Regions from separate parts of the Mesorhizobium sp. B2-2-3 genome, predicted to be linked through region 1. Evidence: predicted binding sites of a transcription regulator. Region 1 holds the regulator's gene; each other region holds the start of a gene.
The links. Region 1 encodes LexA, which represses DNA repair genes until DNA is damaged. Its sites were predicted from a motif close to TGTTCNNNNTGTGTTCNG; they were not measured.
Positions count from the first base shown of each region.

Region 2: FJ951_RS18540 (UvrD-helicase domain-containing protein) is a predicted target of LexA. The motif match lies at 2,842-2,859, and genes of this name have one in related genera.
Region 3: FJ951_RS06880 (metallopeptidase family protein) is a predicted target of LexA. The motif match lies at 3,574-3,591, and genes of this name have one in related genera.

Region 1 covers NZ_VFWC01000006.1:164,329-171,752, reverse strand. The annotation lists gene FJ951_RS13225 (AMP-binding protein) at 1-504, shown strand, start outside; gene kynA (tryptophan 2,3-dioxygenase) at 501-1,337, shown strand; gene kynU (kynureninase) at 1,401-2,648, opposite strand; gene FJ951_RS13210 (TetR/AcrR family transcriptional regulator C-terminal domain-containing protein) at 2,645-3,322, opposite strand; gene lexA (transcriptional repressor LexA) at 3,789-4,532, shown strand; gene FJ951_RS13200 (ComEC/Rec2 family competence protein) at 4,526-6,976, opposite strand; gene gltX (glutamate--tRNA ligase) at 7,080-7,424, shown strand, end outside.
Region 2 covers NZ_VFWC01000009.1:195,341-202,764, reverse strand. The annotation lists gene FJ951_RS18540 (UvrD-helicase domain-containing protein) at 118-2,802, opposite strand; gene FJ951_RS18535 (glucose/quinate/shikimate family membrane-bound PQQ-dependent dehydrogenase) at 2,984-5,299, shown strand; gene FJ951_RS18530 (hypothetical protein) at 5,329-5,763, opposite strand; gene FJ951_RS28500 (hypothetical protein) at 5,773-5,922, opposite strand; gene FJ951_RS18525 (dienelactone hydrolase family protein) at 6,166-7,062, shown strand; gene FJ951_RS18520 (DMT family transporter) at 7,071-7,424, opposite strand, start outside.
Region 3 covers NZ_VFWC01000003.1:194,868-202,291, reverse strand. The annotation lists gene FJ951_RS06910 (FAD-binding oxidoreductase) at 1-87, opposite strand, end outside; gene FJ951_RS06900 (CoA ester lyase) at 300-1,196, shown strand; gene FJ951_RS06895 (DUF1737 domain-containing protein) at 1,252-1,458, shown strand; gene FJ951_RS06890 (hypothetical protein) at 1,445-2,122, opposite strand; gene FJ951_RS06885 (TetR/AcrR family transcriptional regulator) at 2,293-2,922, shown strand; gene FJ951_RS06880 (metallopeptidase family protein) at 2,942-3,364, opposite strand; gene FJ951_RS28700 (hypothetical protein) at 3,615-4,670, shown strand; gene FJ951_RS06870 (DUF6504 family protein) at 4,612-6,087, shown strand; gene FJ951_RS06865 (error-prone DNA polymerase) at 6,084-7,424, shown strand, end outside.

The DNA of each region.
Region 1 (7,424 bases):
GTCGTCGACGACGAAATGCGCGAAGTGCCGCGCGGCACCGCGGGCAGGCTCGCGGTGCGGGGACCGACCGGCTGCCGCTACATGGCCGATGCCAGGCAGAGCGACTATGTCCGCGACGGGTGGAACCTCACCGGCGACACGTTCTGGCAGGACGAGGACGGTTTTTTCCACTTCGCAGCGCGCTCCGACGACATGATCGTCAGTGCCGGCTACAACATCGCCGGCCCAGAGGTCGAAGCGGCGCTGCTGGCGCATGCCGATGTCGCCGAATGCGCGGTGGTCGGCGCCGAGGATGCCGAGCGCGGCCAGATCGTCGAGGCTCATGTGGTGCTCGTGCAAGGCGTGGCGCCAGACGCAATGACCGTCAAGCGTCTGCAGGATCACGTCAAGGCCACGATCGCGCCCTACAAATATCCGCGCTCGGTAAAATTCATCGCCGCTTTGCCCAAGACGCAGACCGGCAAGATCCAGCGCTTCCGGCTGCGCGCGGAGAAGATCAATTGAGCAAGCCCTACGACCCGTCCGCCGAGGGCGCGGAAATGTCGTTCAAGGAGCGCATGTCCTACAGCGACTATCTGCATCTGGAAAAGGTGCTCGAGGCGCAGGAGCCGCTTTCGTCAGCCCATGACGAGATGCTGTTCATCATCCAGCACCAGACATCGGAACTCTGGATGAAGCTCGCGCTGCACGAAATCGGCGCCGCAATCCGCTCCATCCGCGCCGACCGTCTCGAACCGAGCTTCAAGATGCTTTCGCGCGTCGCCCGCATCTTCGAGCAGCTCAACAATGCCTGGGACGTGCTGCGCACGATGACGCCCAGCGAATACACCGAGTTCCGCGACGCGCTTGGCCAGTCCTCGGGCTTCCAGTCGTGGCAGTACCGTGCCATCGAGTTCATGGCCGGCAACCGCAATCTCGCAATGCTCGGACCGCACAAGCACCGGCCGGACCTCAGCGAGAAACTGGAGGCGATCCTGGCGCAACCGTCGCTCTACGACGAGGCGCTGCTGCTGCTCGCCCGTAACGGCTTCGACATCGGTGCCGACGCAAGGCGTACGGACTGGCGCGAAACGCGGACCGAGAACGAAGAGGTCCTTGTCGCCTGGCAGATCATCTACCGCGACCCGCAGCGCTACTGGATGTTCTACGAACTCGCCGAGAAGCTGGTCGATTTCGAGGATTATTTCCGCCGTTGGCGCTTCAACCACGTCACCACGGTCGAGCGCATCATCGGTATGAAGCGCGGCACCGGCGGCACATCGGGCGCGTCCTACCTGAAGAAGATGCTGGAGGTGGAGTTGTTCCCGGAGCTGTGGAAGGTCCGCACCCGGCTCTGACGTAGCTTTGCCGACTGCATATCGTTATCCCGAACCCACTGCGCTTTTCTGAGCGACAGGCTCTTAAGTCACCGCCGCCTTGACGGCGAAACGCGCCTCCTGCCACGCGTCCGTGCGCAAAATGTCTTCCAGCACCTCGACAGCCTGCCAGACATCGACATAGCCGACATAAAGCGGCGTAAAGCCGAAGCGAATCGTGGATGGCGCGCGGAAATCGCCGATCACGCCGCGCTCGATCAAGGCCCGCATCACCTGATAGCCATGCGGGTGGAGGAACGACACCTGGCTGCCGCGCTCATTGCCGTCGCGCGGGCCTTCGAGTTCGAGGCCGTAGGCGCCGCATTTTGCCTCGACGAGCTGGATGAACAGATCGGTCAATGCGATGCTCTTCCTGCGCACCTCTGCCATGTCGACGTCGTTCCAGACATCGAGGGCCCCTTTGAGCGCGCGCATCGACAGCACAGGCTGCGTGCCGCAGAGAAACCGGCGGATGCCTGTGCCGGCAGCAAAACCCTGTTCGAAGGCGAAAGGCCGCGCATGGCCCCACCAGCCGCTGAGCGGCTGGCGGACATCGCCATGGTGGCGCTCGGCCGCGTAGATGAAGGCCGGGGCACCTGGGCCTCCATTGAGATATTTGTAGGTGCAGCCGACGGCGAAATCGGCGTTCGAACGGTCGAGCTCGACCGGCAAGGCGCCGGCGGTATGGCAGAGATCCCAGACGATCAGCGCGCCGGCATCATGTGCCGTCCGCGTCAGCGCGGCCATGTCGCGCAACTGCCCGGATTTGTAGTTGACGTGGTTGACCAGGATGACCGCGACCCGCTCGTCGATCAGTTCTTCTATGGTCGGCGCATCGACACCCTCGAGCCGCAGCACCGTGCCCGGCCGCGTCGAGGCAACGCCTTCGGCCATATAGAGATCGGTCGGAAAGCTGTCCCCCTCGGCGACGATGACTGACCTGTCCGGCCGCATCCCGAGTGCCGCATGCAGCACCTTGTAGATGTTGATCGAGGTGGTATCGCAGACCACCGTCTGGCCGGCGGCGGCCCCGATCAGGCGCCCGAGTTGGTCGCCGAGTTCGACCGGCATGTCGAACCAGCCGGCGGTGTTCCAGGCGCGGATGAGATCCTGCGCCCACTCCTGCGTGGCGGCCTTCTGCAGCTCGCCGAACACGGCGGGCGAAGCGGCGCCCAGCGAATTGCCGTCGAGATAGATCACCCCCTGGGGCAAGGTGAAGCGGTCACGCATGGCACGCAGCGGATCCGCGGTGTCCATTGCCTTGATCGCTGCGAGATCGGGAATTTTGCTCATGGTCGCGATGTTCCTCGGTGAGAAGAGCGCCCTGGAAACGGGCCGGCTGTTTTGCCGCCCGGGCAAGGGCTGGCCGCATAGAGGCGCAAGAACAGGGTGAACGCCCGGTGCGATCTTTGCTCGATTTCCGCCCGAGGCAGTTCCTCGAGCACCCCAACGATCCGGCGAACCTGGAGATCGCCGATCAAAAGACTGATGTAGATGTCGGCGGCTTCGGCAGGATCGTCACAGGCGATCAGGCCGGCCCGACTTGCGGTTCGAAGCAGGTCGCCAACAAGCGGCATTATGGTATTGCGGCCGAATTGCGCGATCGATTGGCCAAGCGTGCCTGTATCGTTGACGTCGCCGGCCGCGGCGCGATTGAGCGCCACCGCCTTGTCGCCCGTCACGAGGGTCAGCAGGACTGGCCCGAGCAAGTTCAGGGTTTCGAGCGGATCGCGCGCCTGGTGAAGGGCGTCCTCCAGCAGCTTCCTTGCCTCTCCCGCATTGGCTTCGATCAAGGATCGAAACAGGGTCTGCTTGTTGCCGTACCAGTTGTAGAGGGTTTCGTTCGAGGCCGATGCCCGCTTGGCGATAGCAAGCAGGGAGGCGCTCTTGTAGCCGGTTTCCCGGAGCACCGCATAGGCGGCCTCCTCTATCCGTTCGCGTCGCGCGGCCTGCTTCGGCGTGATCATTGGTGTTCCTCTTCGAAAACCGTACATTATTATACGGTTTCGTCAAGCGAACGGGAAGCAAGGAGCGAGCGAACGCAGCCCATCGCGACCAGTGGTGGTGTCTGGCCGTTTTCCGGCGGAAGTTGGCATTTTGGTTTCGTTTCGTTCACGAGCCGCAGGGGTTTCTAATCCGCCCAAACGCACCCCGCACCTGCCGGTCACCCAGCTTGCAGGCTTGTGCCAAGAGTGGAGACCGGTCGGGCCACAGGCCATTAACCAAAATAGTTTCAAAGGGCCCGGGAGCGCATTGACGACGGACCGCGCTGGCAGGATGCTGGCTGCGGGAGGGCATTTCGTTTCCGTCGCCTTAAGAAATTCATTAAACTTTAAATGGTTGCGGAACACAACTGGAACAGATAGTGTTTGTTCTGGGTTTGTTTTCTGATTCTGGTTCCAGACCCTTCGTGCAATGCCTTTGGGGGCCGCCATGCTCACGCGCAAGCAACATGAACTCTTGATGTTCATCCATGAACGGCTGAAGGAAAGCGGCATTCCGCCGTCCTTCGACGAGATGAAGGAAGCGCTGGACCTCGCCTCCAAGTCGGGAATTCATCGGCTGATCACGGCGTTGGAGGAGCGCGGCTTCATTCGCCGCCTGCCCAACCGGGCGCGCGCGCTGGAGGTGCTGCGCCTGCCGGACTCGATCGCGCCGGGTCTTAACGCGGCAAAGAAGTTCTCCCCGAGCGTCATCCAGGGCAGCCTCGGACAGGGCAGCAGCCCTAGCCGGCAGATCAAGCCGGCGACGTCTTCGCGTCTGCCCGCTGTCGGCAATGACGACGATGCGGTTTCAGCGGTGTCGATCCCGGTCATGGGTCGCATCGCAGCGGGTGTGCCGATCGACGCCATCCAGCATCAGACGCATTCCATTTCAGTGCCGCCTGACATGATCATGGGCGGCGAACACTATGCGCTGGAGGTCAAGGGCGATTCGATGATCGAGGCCGGCATTTTCGACGGCGACACGGTCATCATCCGCAATGCCGACACCGCAAGTCCCGGCGAGATCATCGTGGCCCTGGTGGACGAGGAGGAAGCAACGCTTAAGCGCTTCCGCCGAAAGGGTGCTTCGATTGCGCTCGAGGCTGCCAATCCGGCCTATGAAACACGTATTTTCGGACCGGACAGGGTCAAGGTGCAGGGCAAGCTGGTCGGCCTGATCAGGCGCTACTGAGCGGGGTCGGCGGTGGGCTTTTCGGGTTTACGGTAAGGCGGCAGTCCCCTTGCCTCGCGTGAGAATTTTCGCTGTTCGTGCCAAGGCCGATATGGCCTGTCGACGGCAAAGCTGACCCGTGCCGGTGCCGTCGCCGATTGCCGGTCGAAGAAGACGGCGGCACTTCCCTTACGAGCGAGCTGCCGCTTGGTGATGACGAGAACCAGCGGATTGTGGCAGGGGTCGTAGCCCGCGGGGTCGTTGATGACGATCAGATCCGCATAGGAGCAGGCCCTCCAGGCGTCCTTGCGATCCTCCACCTGCGCGATGATCGCCCCCGAGGTATGCCGGGCCATGCACAGGCCCGTGAAGCAATAGAAAGGCGCTCCCGCCGGAAGTTGCGCGGGATCGAAGATGTCGAACTGTCGGTCTCCGCTGTCGAACAGTTCCGGCGCAACGATGGTTTCGGACTTCAGCGCGCGTTTCCAATTATCGACGGTGAATTCGTTCGGGCGCGCCCGGTTGATCGCGAGCTCGCCGCCGCCGATCGGCAACGCCACCAGGCGGGCATCCTCCGAAATCAGCACGTCCGGCGTGCGCGTGTCCGAGACGGTCAACAGGCCGGCGAGCGCGAAGGGAAGTGCCGCCAGCCGCAGCCATGTCGTGGCCATCGTCGCGATGACCAGGGCGATCGCCACCAGAAGGACGGATTGCTGCGAAATCAACCCGACCGCGTCGACCGGCGAGCGTTGCGAGATCCATCCTGATATGGCGATCATCGCGGCCAGTCCCTTGCCCATCAGATAAAGGGATGGTCCATCGAACCCGAACGGCATCAGCAGCGCGCTGGCAACCGCAAGGAACATCACGACAGAAACGATCGGCATGACGGCAAGATTGGCGAACAGGCTGAGCGGCGACACGCGCTGGAAATGCCAGATGGCGAAAAGCGCCGTGGCGCTTCCCGCGATAATCGAGGTCATCGCCAGCCCACCTGTCGCCAGCAGCAATTTTCGCGTCAGCAGGCCAGGCAAGGTCCGTTGCGGCGGCGGGGTCCGCGCTTTGTCGGCTTTGCGATCCGACCAGCCGGCATAGGCGCCGACCAGGGCCGCGGTGGCGGCGAACGACATCTGGAAGCTCGGCCCTACCACCTCGTGCGGCGACACCACGATGACGGCGATCGCCGAAATAGCCAGATTGCGCATGGTGAGTGCCGCCCGATCGAACAGAACGGCGATCAGCATCACCGCCAGCATGATGAAGCTGCGTTCGGCGGCGACAACGACGCCCGAAATGACGAGGTAGGCGGCGATCGAGAAAAGTGCCGCCGCGGCCGCGTATTTCTTGACCGGCCGACGGGAGGAAAAGTTCGGAAACAGCGCGAAGCCGCCACGCAGCAGACCCATGACGGTGCCGGCGACCAGCGCCATGTGCAGCCCGGAAATTGAGATGATGTGGTAGATGCCGGTGCGTCGCATCGCTTCATTGATCTCGTCGGGAATCCCGGCGCGAACACCCACGATCAGCGCCGCGGCGATCTCGCCCTCGGCGCCGCCGATGCTGCCCCTGATATGGTCGGCAATGCTTTCGCGAGCACTCTCGATGGCGGCTGAGAGGGCGGCCCACAACGGCCTGTCATCGGCTGAGACGATTTTGGGGTTGCCGAGAAAGAAGCCGCTGGCGCCTATGCCGGCGAAGTAGCTGTCGAAGGAAAAGTCGTAGCTGTCCGGCCGCACCGGCCCGGTCGGCGGCAACAGCCTGGCATAGCCGGTCACGAGGGAGCCGGCCGTCACTTCAGCCGGCACCTTGCGCGCCGAAAGGCGAACGCGCTCGGGCGCGTAGCGTAGTTTCGGCCGCGCGGTCGATGTCACATCGATGGTCAGCCGGATGCGCCCGGTCTCCATCTGGTCGACCGAAACGACGCGGCCGGTGATTTGCGTGGAGATTTCCGAGCCCAGCATCCGCGTTCCCGCTCGCCACGTCTCGACTTTGCCGGCGAGCATGCCGAGCGCGCACAACAGCGCCGCCATGAAGCACAGATGCGTTTTCGGCCATGAGCGTGAAACGAGCGCGCACAGCGACATCAGGATCGCGACCGCGACAGGCTTGGCAAAGCCCGGCTCCGCCGCCAGCGAAAAATACGCAATCGATCCGCACGCCAGGAACACCGGGACGAGCAGGAAGGCTATGCCCCGATCGAGTTCGAGCTCGGACGCTCTGGCCACGCCGTTGCGCAGACGAGGCCATGAAGCACGGCCGAACTCACGGCGCAGACGCACAGCCGCGCCGGCTGCGGGAATGCCGGGCGGCGTGGAAACATCCGCCGGCGGCGACTTGCCCGGCTGCTGTAGGGGCGGCAACGCCAGCGGCAATGAGGCGGGCGCGGGCATGGCAAAAAGGGAGCGTTCGCTGACGCCGGCAACGACGTCCTCGCCTTCCTCCGCGCCCCGGCCCGCTCCAGCCATCGGGTCTGCCCCTTGCGCCCTCGACACCCTATGCTACATGAACGCGCGACGCGCGAAAGTGCGTGTGATCCGCACCCCGCTCCAGACGTTTCCCGAGAGTTGTATGTCCGACAAGGTTGTCACCCGTTTTGCCCCCTCGCCCACCGGCTACCTGCACATCGGCGGCGCGCGTACGGCGCTCTTCAACTGGCTCTACGCCAAGCACACCGGCGGTACGATGCTGCTGCGCATCGAGGACACCGACCGCGAGCGCTCCACCGATGCGGCGACAGCAGCCATTCTCGAAGGACTGACTTGGCTCGGCCTCACCTGGGACGGCGACGCCGTCTCGCAGTTCGAGCGCGCGCCGCGCCATCGCGAGGTGGCCGAGGAGCTGGTGCGCATGGGCAAGGCTTACTACAGCTACGAGACCCCTGCCGAGCTTGAGGCAATGCGCGACGCGGCGCGG
Region 2 (7,424 bases), on a different contig from region 1:
AATCAATTTTGGCTGTGAAATCGCAAATATAATTAGGGTCAAAATCTACTTCGATTTTCACAAGAAAACCTCAGGATTTTTGACCAGCTCCTTACGCGAGTGAGTGTCCATTTTTTCTCACACAGCCGCGACAAACCCATCCAGCACGCGTTTCTGGCCGGCCTTGTCGAAGTCGATGGTCAGCTTGTTGCCTTCGATGGCCGCGATGTTGCCGTTGCCGAATTTCTGGTGGAAGACGCGGTCGCCGACGTTGAAGGGGGACGGCGTGTCGGCGACGGATTTGGCGACCAACTCGCCATCGATGGTGCGGCCCTTGATGCTCGTGCGGCCGGCGCCGTAGCCGCTGTCGGTCTCGCCATAGCCGATGCGCTCGATCTGGTGGCCGGAGCGCGAGCCCCAGTTGCGATCGGTCGCCTCGGTGCGGTTCTGCTGCGCCCGCTGCCAGCCCGGCGTGGCGTAGCTGTTGGCGAAGGCGCCGGATTTTTCGGCGCCGACATTGTCGAAGCGCGAGGCGCCATAGGGGTTCTGGCGGCCGCCCCGGCCGGAAGCGAACGAGCCGCCGCCATAGGAATTGCCGTAGCCGCCATAGGAGTTGCCGCTTTCGGCGACTTCGACATGGGTTTCAGGCAGTTCATCGAGGAAGCGGGAGGGAATCGTCGATTGCCACAGGCCGTGGATGCGGCGGTTGGAGACGAACCAGATGTGCAGGTTCTTCTTGGCACGGGTGACGCCGACATAGGCCAGCCGGCGCTCTTCCTCCAGGCCGGAACGGCCGCCTTCGTCCAGCGCGCGCTGGTGCGGGAACAGGCCTTCCTCCCAGCCCGGGAGAAAAACGGTCTCGAACTCGAGGCCTTTGGCCGAATGCAGCGTCATGATGTTGACGGCGTCGAGTTCGGCGTTCTGCTCGGCATCCATGACCAGAGCGACATGTTCGAGGAAGGAGCGCAGCGATTCATACTCCTCCATGGAGCGGATCAGCTCCTTGAGGTTTTCCAGCCGGCCGGGCGCCTCGACCGAACGGTCGTTCTTCCACATGTCGGTGTAGCCGCTCTCTTCCAGGATGGTCTCGGCGAGCTCAGTATGCGGCGTGGTTTCCAGCGCCTTCTGCCAGCGTTCGAAATTGGCGGCGACCTCGCGCAATGCGGCGCGCGGCTTGGGCTTCAATTCATCGCTCTCGGCGAGCTTGGCAGCGGCTTCCAGCATCGGTACACGCAGCGCGCGGGCCGTGTCGTGGATCTGACGGATGGTGGTTTCGCCGAGGCCGCGCTTGGGCACATTGACGATGCGCTCGAAGGCGAGATCATCGGCGCCTTGCGCGACGACGCGGAAGAAGGCAAGTGCGTCGCGGATCTCCATGCGCTCATAGAAGCGCGGGCCGCCGATGACGCGGTAGTTGAGACCGAGCGTGACGAAGCGGTCCTCGAACTCGCGCATCTGGAAGGACGCGCGCACCAGGATCGCCATGTCGTTGAGATTGTGCTTCTGGCGCTGATAAGCCTCGATCGTCTCGCCGACGGCGCGTGCTTCCTCCTCGGAATCCCAGGCGGCGTGGACGTTGACCTTGCCATCCTCGGGGTCGTCGCGATCGGTGAACAGCGTCTTGCCGAAGCGACCTTCATTGTGGGCGATGAGGTGCGAAGCGGCGCCGAGGATATGCGCGGTGGAACGATAATTGCGCTCCAGCCGGATGATGGTGGCGCCGGGAAAATCCTTGTCGAAGCGCAGGATGTTGTCGACCTCCGCGCCGCGCCAGCCATAGATCGACTGGTCGTCGTCGCCGACGCAGCAGATGTTTACTTTGTTTTCGCTCACGGGCTGTTCCGCGCCTGCCGGCGCGGGCCCGACCCCTCTTTTCTGCGCGCCTTCGGCGTCGCGGGAGGGGCCTCGCAAAGGCTCGGACGCCCGGTCGGGCTTGCGGCCTTCGGCCGAATGCAAATCCGTAGACGTCGCGCTACGTCCGCTATTTGGCCGCTGCGCCAGGAGCCGCAGCCACATGTATTGCGCGGTGTTGGTGTCCTGGTACTCGTCGACCAGGATGTATCTGAACCGCTTGTGATACTCCTTCAGCACGTCCGGATTGGCGCGGAAGATGCGGATAGGGTGGCAGAGCAGATCGCCGAAATCGCAGGCGTTCAGCGTCTGCAGGCGCTCCTGATAGGCCTTGTAGAGCTCGCGGCCCTTGCCGTTGGCGAAACTACGCGCATCGCCCTCGGCAATGTCGTCCGGGCCTTGCCCCTTGTTCTTCCAGCCGTCGATCATCTGCGCGAACTGCTTGGCCGGCCAGCGCTTGTCGTCGAGGCCCTCGGCCTGGATCAATTGCTTGATCAGCCGCACGACGTCGTCGGTGTCGAGAATGGTGAAGTCGGATTTCAGCCCGGCAAGCTCGGCGTGCCTGCGCAAGAGCTTGACGCCGATCGAGTGGAAGGTGCCGAGCCAGGGCATGCCCTCGACATTGCCTTCGCCGATCAGGATGCCTATGCGCTGCTTCATCTCGCGCGCGGCCTTGTTGGTGAAGGTCACGGCCAGGATCTGCGAGGGAAAGGCTTTTCCGGTCGCCAGGATGTGGGCGATGCGGGTGGTCAAGACGCGCGTCTTGCCGGTGCCGGCGCCGGCCAGCACCAGAACGGGACCTTCGGTGGTTTCCACCGCCAGCCGCTGCTCGGGGTTCAACCCCTTGAGATAGTCGGGCGCGTTGTTGTGGCCGCCGCGGGCAGCCATGGCGCGCGCGGCGATGCCCGACGGGGCGGTGGGCCGCGCATCGGGTTCATCGAAAAAGGGCATGTCTTCGGAAAAGCCGGACATCGCCCCGAATGTAGTGATTCGGTGGAGAAAGACCAGAACTGTCTACGTTTTGTTCCACTCCTGATTGTTTCCGGCCTGCTTGACAGGCAGGGCGGGTGAGGGAAAGCTGCGCAAAGGGCAAGGAGGGGATCCTGTTGCCCACGGCCGCCTCGAGGCGCGCAACAGTCGAAGGAGTATCATCTTGGCTGTCACCATCACCTCCCTCATTCTTCTCCTCATCGGCCTCGCGCTTGGCGCCGGCGGCATCTGGTTGGCTTCACTGGGAGGCAGCTGGTACTACATCATATCAGGCATCGCCTTCCTCATCGCCGCATGGCTGCTCTACCGGCGCAGATCCACCGCGCTCTGGCTCTACGCCGCGATCGTGCTGGGCACGCTTGCCTGGGCGGTCTGGGAAATCGGCTTCGACTGGTGGGAACTCGGGCCCCGCGGCGGCATCATCGTGCTCGTCGCGCTGTGGCTGCTGACGCCGTGGGCGAGGCGGGGCCTTATTGGTCCCGATGGCCGCGCGCCGCTCATTCTCGCCGTGTTGGCGTCGCTGGCGGTCGCCGGCTATTCAATGACGACCGATCCCAAGGATATTGCCGGCAATCTCGACATCGACAAGGTGACCCCGGCGGCCGATCTCGGCGGCGACATACCTGCCGGCGAATGGCACTTCTACGGCCGCACGCCCTATGGCCAGCGCTATTCGCCGCTCGACCAGATCACGCCGGAGAACGTCGCCAACCTGCAGCCGGCCTGGACTTATCGCACCGGCGATGTGAAAGGTCCCGACGACGTCGGTGAGACCACCTATCAGGTGACGCCGCTGAAGATCGCCGATACGCTCTACATCTGCACGCCGCACAATTTCGCCATCGCCATCGACGCCGCCACGGGCAAGGAGAAGTGGCGCTACGATCCCCAGGTCAAGCTCGACAAGGACCGCCAGCACCAGACCTGCCGCGGCGTCTCCTATTACGCCGATGCCAAGATCGGTGCCGGGCAGCCTTGCGCCGCGCGTGTCTACCTGCCGACTTCGGATGCGCGGCTGATCGCACTCGACGCCGCCAACGGTCAGGTCTGTCAGGCGTTTGCCGAAGGCGGTACGCTGAACCTTCTGACCGGCATGCCTTATCCCAAGTCCGGCTATTACTATTCGACATCGGCGCCGCTGATATCAGGCGACAAGATCGTCGTCGGCGGCGCGGTCAACGACAATTATTCCACGCAGGAGCCCTCCGGCGTCATCCGCGCCTTCGATGCCTCCACGGGCGCGCTGATCTGGAACTGGGATTCCGGCAATCCCGAGCAGACCACGCCGCTAGCGGCAGGCCAGACCTACACCGCCAATTCGCCCAACATGTGGTCGACGCCGAGTGCCGACGAAAAGCTCGGCCTGCTCTACATACCGCTCGGCAACCAGACGCCGGACCAGCTCGGCGCCGGCCGCAGCGCCAATGTCGAGAAATTCTCCTCCTCGATCACCGCGCTCGACCTCAATACGGGGCAATTGAAATGGGTGCGCCAGACCGTGCATCATGACCTTTGGGACATGGATGTGCCGGCGCAGCCGAGCCTTGTCGACATCACCAAGACCGACGGAACGGTCGTGCCGGCGCTGGTCGGGCCGACCAAGCAGGGCGACCTCTACGTGCTCGACCGGCGCACCGGCGAGCCGGTCATCCCGGTCAAGGAAGTGCCGGCGCCCGGCGGCGCCATCGAAGGCGACCACACATCGCCCACGCAGCCGGTGTCGGACCTTTCCTTCAATCCGCCGCCGCTGACCGATGCCGACATGTGGGGCATCACCATGTTCGACCAGCTGGCGTGCCGGATTGCGTTGCACAGGCTGCGCTATGAGGGCCGCTACACGCCGCCATCGCTGCAGGGCACGCTGGTCTATCCCGGCAATTTCGGCGTCTTCAACTGGGGCGGCGTGGCGGTCGATCCGGTCCGGCAGGTGCTGTTTGGCATGCCGACCTATCTCGCCTTCACCTCCAGGCTTGTGCCCCGCGCGGACGTGCCGCCGCCAGGCGACGCCAAGGGCAGCGAGCAGGGGCTGAACCGAAATGACGGCGCTCCTTATGCGGTGGTGATGGGACCGTTCCTGTCGCCGCTCGGCATTCCGTGCCAGGCGCCGCCATGGGGCTATGTCGCCGGCGCCGACCTCAGGACCGGACAGATCGTTTACAAGCACAGGAACGGCACGGTCTACGACATGACGCCGCTGCCTTTGCCGCTGAAGGTCGGCGTGCCCGGCATTGGCGGGCCGATGATCACCGCCGGCGGGGTGGCTTTCCTCGGCGCCGCGGTCGACGACTACCTGCGCGCCTACGACCTGACCTCAGGCAGGCAGCTCTGGCAGGCGCGCCTGCCAGCCGGCGGGCAATCGACGCCGATGACCTATACGGTGGCTGACGGGCGCCAGTTCGTGGTCATCGTCGCCGGCGGCCATGGCTCGGTCGGCACCAAGCCCGGCGATTACGTGATGGCGTATGCGCTGCCGAAGTAGGAACGGGTGCGGTCTCGCAGGATCGCGCCCTAACTGATTCCGAGATGGCTCTTCAGGCTGGGTACCGAGCCGAGCACTTCATTGGTGAGATCAGGCCCGGCGGCGGCTTCGGCCTGCTGGATCAGCGTGGCGCCGGCCTGCCTGATCTGCGCCATGTCGAGGCCGGAAGCCTTGAGCGCGGCGACGCCGTTGATCAGTGCGCCGGCCTTTTCGCCGAGAACACCGCCCAGCGCGCCTTGCAGCGACGACAGCAGGCCGCCACCGCCGGCCGCGCCGGCGGCCATGACGTCGTATTGGCGGGCGAGATCGTCGGCGCCGGGAATCTTGGCGAAGAAACCCGAAACCTTGGTGCCTTCCGCCTCGTGCTCCAGCACCGAGAAGATGGTGCCGACGACTTTCTCGGTCGTTGCCTGGTCGAGGCCCGCCTTTTGCGAGACGGTGTTGACGATATCCTGGACGTTCATGGTCTCACCTCAAATTTGGGATTTCGGGTCCGGGCGGCGGTCCCGGCCGATGCGAAGCTCGATCATCGACCGCCTGCCTGCGTCCACAAGCCGGAAGCGTAATGCCTGAGCGGCAGCCAGGGCAAGGACGAACGCGCTGGTGAGGATAGGCACGATCATCGGCGGGTGTCCTTCTGGTCGGGACGGGATGGGACGGGCATCGGTAGCACGCAGCTTCCCTTACCATTGTGGCAGTGCCGGCAGGATTTATCGGCGATGACCAAAAAGTGATGGGGCGGGCGCCGGCGTTGCCGGCTTCACTGGCTGCGGCCGATGCTTGCCGCTGCGCTCATCCAGGCTGGACCGGGCCGGCCGCGCCCCTATCTAGCTCCGGTGTTGAAGCCTGAAGCCGAGGAATGCGCCATGACCAAAGCAGCCGCCAGACCAGCAAAGCTTGGGATCACCCAGGCGATGATCGAGGCCTATGACGAATACACGCATCTGACACTCGATCGCCGCCGCTTCATGGAGCAACTGACCCGGCTTGCGGGATCCGGGGCGGCGGCCGCGGCGATCGCGCCGATGCTGGCTGCCAACTCTGCCCAAGCGGCCATCGTCGCCGAGAACGATCCCCGCGTGAAAGGCCAGGACATCACCTATCCCGGCGCCGGCGGCGAGATGAAGGGCTATCTGGTCAAGCCGGCGGACCAGGCGGGCAAGCTCGGCACCGTCATCGTCATCCACGAAAACAGGGGGCTCAACCCGCATATACGCGACGTCGCCCGGCGCGTGGCGCTGGAGGGCTTCGTGGCGCTCGCTCCGGATTTCCTGTCGCCGCTCGGCGAGACGCCCGCCGACGAGGACAAGGCGCGCGACATGTTCACCAAGCTGGATCCGGCGCAGACCGTCGCCAATGGCGTCGCGACGGTGGCTTTCCTCAAGGCCGACAAGGACGGCAACGGCAAGGTCGGTGTCGTCGGTTTCTGCTGGGGCGGCGGCACGGCCAACATGCTCGCCGTGAACGCGCCTGATCTGGCGGCAAGTGTCGCCTATTACGGCATGCAGCCGAAGGCCGCGGACGTTTCCAAGATAAAGGCGGCGCTGCTGCTGCACTATGCCGGATTGGACGAACGGACCAATGCCGGCATCGACGCCTTCAAGAAGGAACTCGATGCCGCGCATGTCGAATACACGGTCTATGTCTATGAAGGCGCCAATCACGCCTTCAACAATGACACTTCGGCAGCGCGCTATGACAAGAAGGCGGCTGATCTCGCCTGGGGCCGGACCGTCGCCTTCCTGAAGGAGAAACTGGCTTAGCGGAGGATCTACTGCGTGCTCGCAGGCCTATGCAAGGCGACGCCGGCCACCACCAGCGCAATACCGATGCAGTCGCTGATGCCGGGGATCTGGCGCAGCACGAGAATGCCGATCAGCGTCGCGGTGACTGGCAGCAGCGACAGCATCAGTGCGAAGCTCGACCGCGGCAGCCGCGCCATGGCGAGCTGGTCGCAGATATAGGGGATGACCGAGGAGCAGATGCCGACGCCGACGGCCGCCATCAGCAGCGGCGCGGAGAAAAAGGCGGGCAACGCGTCGGTGAAGCCGATCGGCAGCACGACCAGGAAGGCCATGGCCATGGCGGCGCCGAGCCCGGCAATGCCGCCGCCGGCGCCTGAAGC
Region 3 (7,424 bases), on a different contig from region 1:
CCTGCCGGAAAAGCCCTCCTCGCGCAGATAATAGGCAATCGAGGAGCCGACGATGGCTCCGCCGATGAGGACGATGTCGTAGCGCACTTTTTTCTCCGATCCGCTGCCGGCGTCCTTACGCGACCGGCAAAACAATCTCGAAGCGCGTGCCGCGCTCGGAGTCAACCGGCCGGATCGTGCCATCATGCGCTTTCAGGAGGGCCAGCACGATGCCGAGCCCATGCGGTCCCCCCGGTAGAGCACCGCGCGATGCCGCCTGTTCCCTTGCCTCGACCCGCGGCAGGCGGCATAGATTTGGCATGACGACCGATCCCTACCGCCCGCGCCGCTCGGTGCTCTATGTCCCGGCCTCGAACGACAAGGCGCTGGCCAAGATGGCGCAGCTTGCCTGCGATACCGTCATCATCGACCTGGAGGATGCCGTCGCCCCGGCCGAGAAGGTCGCGGCGCGCGAAAAACTGGCCGGCATCTTCAGCAATCGTCCTGATACCAACCATAGTGGCCGGCGCTGCGAGATGGTGGTGCGCATCAATGCGCTCTCGAGCGAATGGGGCGGCGCCGACCTGCTGGCGGCGGCCAAGGCGGAGCCGGACGGCATCCTGCTGGCCAAGGTCGACACGCCCCGCGACGTGCTCGAGGCGGGTGACGTGCTCGACGACAATTCCGCCCCCGACAGCGTGAAACTATGGGCGATGATCGAGACGCCGAAGGCCGTGCTCAATGTCGGCGCCATCGCCGAACTTGGCCGCGATCCTGCCTCGCGGCTTGATTGTTTCGTTGCCGGAACGAATGACCTGACCAAGGACACCGGCATTATGGCGACGTCGGACCGGCGTTATCTCCTGCCGTGGCTGATGCAGATGGTGCTGGCGGCGCGTGCCGGCGATCTCGATATCGTCGACGGCGTCTTCAACGATTTTCGCGCGCTCGATGCTTTCAGCCGCGAATGCACGGAAGCGGCCGCCATGGGCTTCGACGGCAAGACGCTCATCCATCCCGCCCAGATCGAGGCGGCGAACCGTGCCTTTGCGCCATCGGCGGAGGCGGTGGCCAAGGCCCGCGCGGTGAAGGAGGCCTTTGCGCTTCCGGAAAATGCCGGCAAGAACGTGATTGCGCTGGAGGGAAGGATGGTCGAACGGCTGCACCTTGCGCAGGCCGAAAAACTGCTGGCGAAGGCGGCGGCCGTCGGCGCATGATGTGCCGTGTTGGATTGCCGATCGCGGGCGATGGACTGACGACAGGAATTGAATGATGAAACTCTACCGCTTTCTCACCGCTCCGGACGACGCCAGCTTCTGTCACAAGGTGACGGCGGCGCTGAACAAGGGCTGGCACCTGTTCGGCTCCCCCACCTACGCCTACGACAAGAAGACCAAGACCATGCGCTGCGGCCAGGCCGTGGTGAAGGATGTCGAGGGCCAGGAATACGGGCCGGACACCAAGCTCAGCGACTGGTAGCCCCTCGCATCCACAGCCACGCCGCCAGCCAGGCGATCGATGCCGCAAGCATCGCCAAGCCCAGGTCAAGAGCCAGCTCCGGAACGAACGCACGAAGCGCGATCGGCACCGCGCCAATGAGATAAAGAGCGAGAGGAATGCGCGGCACGCCTCTTGCAACGGCGAGAGAGATTACAAACGCGAGCGTTCCAACCAGAAAAAGAACCGAACTGGCGACCAGAGCCAGACCGAGCGGTCCGGCTCGCAGCTCGACGATGGTTGTGAGCGGAAGCTTCGAAAATACCAGATTGATCACTGCTTCCACGCCTACCAAACTTGCCAACGCAACGAAGTTGATGACAAACGCGATAGTGCCGAACAGCCCCGCGCGCCGGCCAAACGCAAGAAACAGGCCTACGACGAGGCCAAGTGCCAATATCTCGGCGACTGGTGCGAGAAGTTGCGTCAGATCGGTGGTCGCGATGAGCGAGCTGCGTTTAGCCGCGTTGACCAGAAGAATAAGCGCGCTTCCCATCCCGGCGACGGCGGCAAGCCGATAAAGCGTGAGGCTGGGCACAGTCGCGCTCGACCGAACAATCGCGAAATTCTCCTGCTGAAGTTCTTCGGCTGGACTCTGATGCGAAATGACCGATTGCGGGCGGGGTGGGGCTGTTCTGGCGAGCATGTTCGTCTCCTCAGCTGGGAGTTCGGGAGCCGCGAAGACCGTAGGCCTGTTCCGACCCCATCAGTAATCACTGCTTACATCCTCTGGCCGGAATTGTAAACGGCGATTACATAAATCGCGGAATCATGCTACAGAGGCGGGGAGCTGCTCCACGGAACGAAGGGAAAGAGATGGCAAAAGCCAAGGCGCCTCATCGCACTGGTTACCACCATGGCAATTTGCGGGAGGTCCTGATCGATGCCGCGGTTCAACTGGTCGAGGAAGGCGGCCCCGACAATGTGAGCGTGCGCGAAGCCGCAAAACGTGCCGGCGTTTCCCCTGGCGCGCCATTCCGTCACTTCAGCAATAAGACCGCGTTGATGACGGCTGTCGCGGAGCAGGCAATGAGCCGATTCCGCTCGGAGATCACGAATGCGGTCGAGAAGGTTGCGACGGACGATCCGATCGAACGCTTTGCCGCTGTTGGAATCGCCTATTTGCGCTGGGCAATTCGAAACCCCACCCACTTCCAGATCATCTCGACACGCAATCTTATTGATTGGGATGCTTCGGAGTCGCTGCGTCACGATAATGAAGCGGTGCGTTCGCTGATGGAAGCGTCAATGGCAGAAGCACAGCGGCGAAACATGCTCCGGTCGGACGACATGGCAGAGACCCAGATAGCCGCGAGGGCGCTCGTCTACGGGCTCGCACGCATGTACATTGATGGACATTTTGCGCAATGGGCAGTGGCAGGACATACCGGGGAGCAGACTGTGCAGAACGTATTAAAACATTTCGTCACACTCATTGTGAAATGACGGCCTGACGTAGAACCGGTCACTCGGCTGCCTCTTCGATCTTCTCCATATCGTCGTCCGAGAGGCCGAAATGGTGGCCGATCTCGTGGATCAGCACATGGGTGACGATGTCGCCCAAAGTCTCCTCGTTCTCGGCCCAGTAGTCGAGGATGGCGCGGCGATAGAGCGTGATGCGGTTTGGGCCTTCGCCGGTCTGCGGGTTCCAGCGCTCGGCGATGCCGCGTCCCTCGAACAGGCCGAGCAGGTCGAAGGGCGTTTCCAGCGACAGGTCGTCCATGATCTCGTCGGTCGGGAATTCGGCGATCTGGATGACGATCTCGCCGGTCAGCTTGCGAAAATCCTCGGGCAGATGGGCGTATGCCTCCAGCGCCAGGAACTCGATCTCGTCCATCGACGGCGAAAGCTGGTCGTGCCAAATGCGGGTCTTGTAGATGCGGGCCATGCTTTGTCCTTTGATCCCGGCATATAGGCTTTTGGGCCACAATCGGCAAATGACGCGGCGGCCAACCCCAGGATTGCTTACGGCACCGGGAGCCGTTTCGCATGACTTGAGGGGCGGTCGGCTGTCCGACCCATGTTGGCCCTCTTATCGGAGAGGAATAAATTCCCCCATGAGTCTGCTTGACTCTTCGGGTCGCCTCTGGAATCTATAAGAACATAACAGGAACAATTGTGAGTGGACACTGACCGTCATGGCGATGAGCGCCGTGGCGCGGGAGACTGTTTTTGCCCTGCGCCGCCAGATCGCGAAGATCGAGGGAACGCTGCCCGAGCGCCTGCAGGCGCCGGCCGGCGCGGTTTCCGACGCCGGCATGGCCGCCGCGGACCGCACCGTGGTCCGGCGCGGCATCGCCGTAGCCAGGCCGGATGCTTTCCTGCGCACCGGCATCGGCCGGCTCGATGCCGCCCTCGGTGGCGATTGGGGCGGCGATTTGGGCGGCGGCCTGCCGAAAGCGGCCTTGAGCGAAATCCATGGCGTCGAGACCCGCGATGCCGGAGCGGTCGCCGGCTTCGCCCTGTCGCTCGCCAGCCTGATCCTCAAGCCCAGCCTGATCCTCAAGCAAGGGCCGCGATTGCCGGTGCTGTGGATCGGCACCCAGGAGGTTTTTCGCGAGGCGGGCTTTCCCTATGCCCGGGGCCTTCACGCCGCCTTCGGCATCGAGCCGGAGCAATTGCTGTTTTCCGAGGCGCCAAGGCTCGCCGATGCGCTGTGGGTCGCCGAGGAGGCGGCCCGCATGACGGCGCTCGCCGCCGTCATCCTTGAAGTCCGCGGCAATCCGCAGCGGCTGGACCTGACCGCGACGCGCCGGCTGCACGCCCGCGCGCAGAGCGCCGGCCGGCCGGTCTTCCTGCTGCGGCAGGCGGCCGAACCCGAACCGACGGCGGCGCCCGTCCGCCTCATCGTCTCGCCGGCGCCGGCAGGGCCGCGCGACACGGTCGCCGGGCCGCTTGCCGGCTCGATCGGCCGCCCCGCCTTCACCATCAGCATCGGCAAGAGCCGCACGGCCCTGCCAGGACAATTCATATTGGAGTGGAACCCCGATGAACGCATATTCGATGAAAGACGGATTGGGGAAGAACGAGCAAAGAATCCTGTCCCTGTGGTTTCCCTATCTCGCGGCCGAACGGATCCTGCGGCAGCGCCTGGGGCGGTCCTGGCGTTCCCGGCCATCGGATCACCGGCCGCTGGTGATCAGCCATCGCGACAGCAACGCGCAGCGCATCTTAGCCCTCGACGAGCGGGCTGAGGCGCTGCATCTGAAGCCCGGCATGGGCATCGCCGATGCGCGCGCCATGCATCCGTCGATCGACATAATGGAGGCCGATGCCGAAGCCGACCGGCGCCTGCTCGAAGGCCTTGCGGACTGGTGCGACCGCTATACCCCGCTGGTGGCGCTCGACGGGACCGACGGCCTGTTCCTCGACGTCACCGGCTGCACCCATCTTTTCGGCGGCGAACGCGCCATGCTGGACGAGATCCTGTCGCGCTTCTTCCATCAGGGCTTCGACGTCCGTGCCGGCCTTGCCGCGACACCCGGCGCCGCCTGGGCGGCGGCGCGGTTCTGCGGCGACCGCATCGTTGCCGGCGGCGAGGAGGAAGCGCTCCTGGCGCCCTTGCCGCTGGCGGCGCTACGCATCGCGCCGGAAACCCGCGCCAGCCTGGAAAGTGTTGGCCTGCGCACGGCGGGCGCGGTGATGGCCGCGCCGCGCGCGCCGCTCGCCCGCCGCTTCGGTGCCTCCCTGCTCTTGCGCCTCGACCAGGCGCTCGGCCGTCTCGACGAGGCGGTGTCGCCGCGCCTGCCCGTCGCGCCGCTTTCGGTCGAACGCCATTTGGCCGAGCCCGTCACGCTGACAGAGGACATAGAACGGCTGGTGGGCATGCTGGCGACGACCCTGAAGATCGACCTCGAGCGGCGCGGCGAAGGCGCGAGAAGCCTGGCGCTGCTCTTGTTCCGCGTCGACGGCGCCGTCAGCCGCATCGCGCTCGGCACGTCGCGACCGATGCGCGAACCCCGGCTGATCCAGAAATTGTTCCATGAGCGGCTGGCCGCCCTCGAGCAGCATATCGATGCCGGCTATGGCTTCGACCTGGTGCGGCTTTCGGTGCTGGCGGCGGCGGCCTTCGACATGCCGCAGGCCGACCTGACAGGCAAAACGACCGACGACGGCGCCGATATCGCGCTGTTCGCCGACCGCATCCGCGCCCGGCTCGGCGAGGGCGCGGTTCTCAAGCCGGTCGTCGTGGAAAGCCATCTGCCCGAGCGTGCCGTCGCCACCATCCCCTTCACGGAAACCCCGCGCCGCATCACGCCGCCGAAGAAACCGGACAGGATGCAGGCGCCGATGACCATCTTCCCGCCGGAGCGGCCGATCCGGCTTTTCCGCTCGCCCGAGCCGATTGAGGTGCCGGCCACCGAAATGCCCGAGGGACCGCCGCTGAATTTCCGCTGGCGGCGTGCGCTCTACAGGGTCGCCCGCGCCGAAGGCCCTGAACGCATCGCGCCGGAATGGTGGCGTGAATTTTCGAGCGACGAAGCGGCGTCGACACGCGACTATTTCCGCATCGAGGATGCCGACGGCCGCCGCTACTGGCTCTACCGGCAAGGTCTCTATGGCGGCTCTGAAATCCCGCCGCGCTGGTTCCTGCACGGGGTCTTCGCATGAACGCGCTGACCGCCATTCCCTATGCGGAATTCGGCATCCAGTCGAATTTCTCGTTCCTGCGCGGCGCCTCCAAGCCGGAGGAGCTGGTGGTCGCGGCCAAGCTCATGGGGTTCTCCGCGATCGGGCTCGCCGACCGCAACACGGTGGCGGGCGTGGTGCGCGCCTGGCAGCAGGCCAAGGTCGAGACGCTTGCCTACCACCCCGGCAGCCGGCTGGTTTTTTGCGACGACACGCCTGATATTCTCGCCTATCCGCAGAACCGCAAGGGCTGGGGGCATCTGTGCCGCATGCTCACGCAAGCCAATCTGCGCGAGGAGAACGAAAAGGGCGCAACCCTTCTGCGGCGCGACGACCTTCTCGAATGGGGGGATCTGATGTCGCTGTCGGTCCTGCCCGACCTGGCGGCGGAGGCCGAGGGCACACTAGCCCTGCTTGGCGAGCTCAAGGACCGTTTCGGTAAAAACCTGCGGCTTGGCGTTTCGCCCGATTATGCGGGAAACGACCGCTTCAGGATCGAGCAGGCGGCGGCGATGGCGGAGCTGGCCGGCCTGCCCTTGATGGCGACCAACGACGTCCTCTACCACACGGCCGAGCGGCGCCCGCTGCAGGACGTGCTGACCGCGATTCGCCTCAACATTCCCGTTTCGGATGTCGGGCTGGAACTCACGGCGAATGCCGAGCGCCATCTGAAGCCGCCGCTGGAGATGGCGCGCCTGTTCCGCAGGCACCCGGAGGCACTGGCCGAAACGCTGCGCTTCGCGCAGGAGCTGACCTTCTCGCTCAGCGACCTTCAGTACAATTACCCCGACGAGCCGACGCAATCAGGGCTCGGCCCGCAGGCGGAGCTGGAAAGGTTGGCGCGGGAGGGGGCGGCCAGGCGCTATCCCTCGGGCGTGCCGCAATCGGTGACGAGGCGCATCGAGGAAGAGCTCGCCCTTATTGAGCGCCTGAACTATGCCCGTTATTTCCTGACCGTCCACGACATCGTCAAATTCGCCCGCAGCCAGGATATTCTCTGCCAGGGGCGCGGTTCGGCCGCCAATTCGGTCGTCTGCTTCTGCCTCGGCATCACCGAGGTCGGGCCGGAGCGAATCGACACGCTGTTCGAACGCTTCATTTCCGAGGAGAGGAACGAACCGCCCGACATCGACGTCGATTTCGAGCATGAGAAGCGCGAGACGGTCATCCAATATATCTACGAGAAATACAGTTCCAAGCGCACCGCGCTGGCCGCCGCCGTCATCAGCTATCGCGGCCGCTCGGCGCTGCGCGAAGTGTCGAAGGCGATGGGCCTGTCCGAGGATGTCAGGGCATCGCTCTCCGGCTCGATCTGGGGC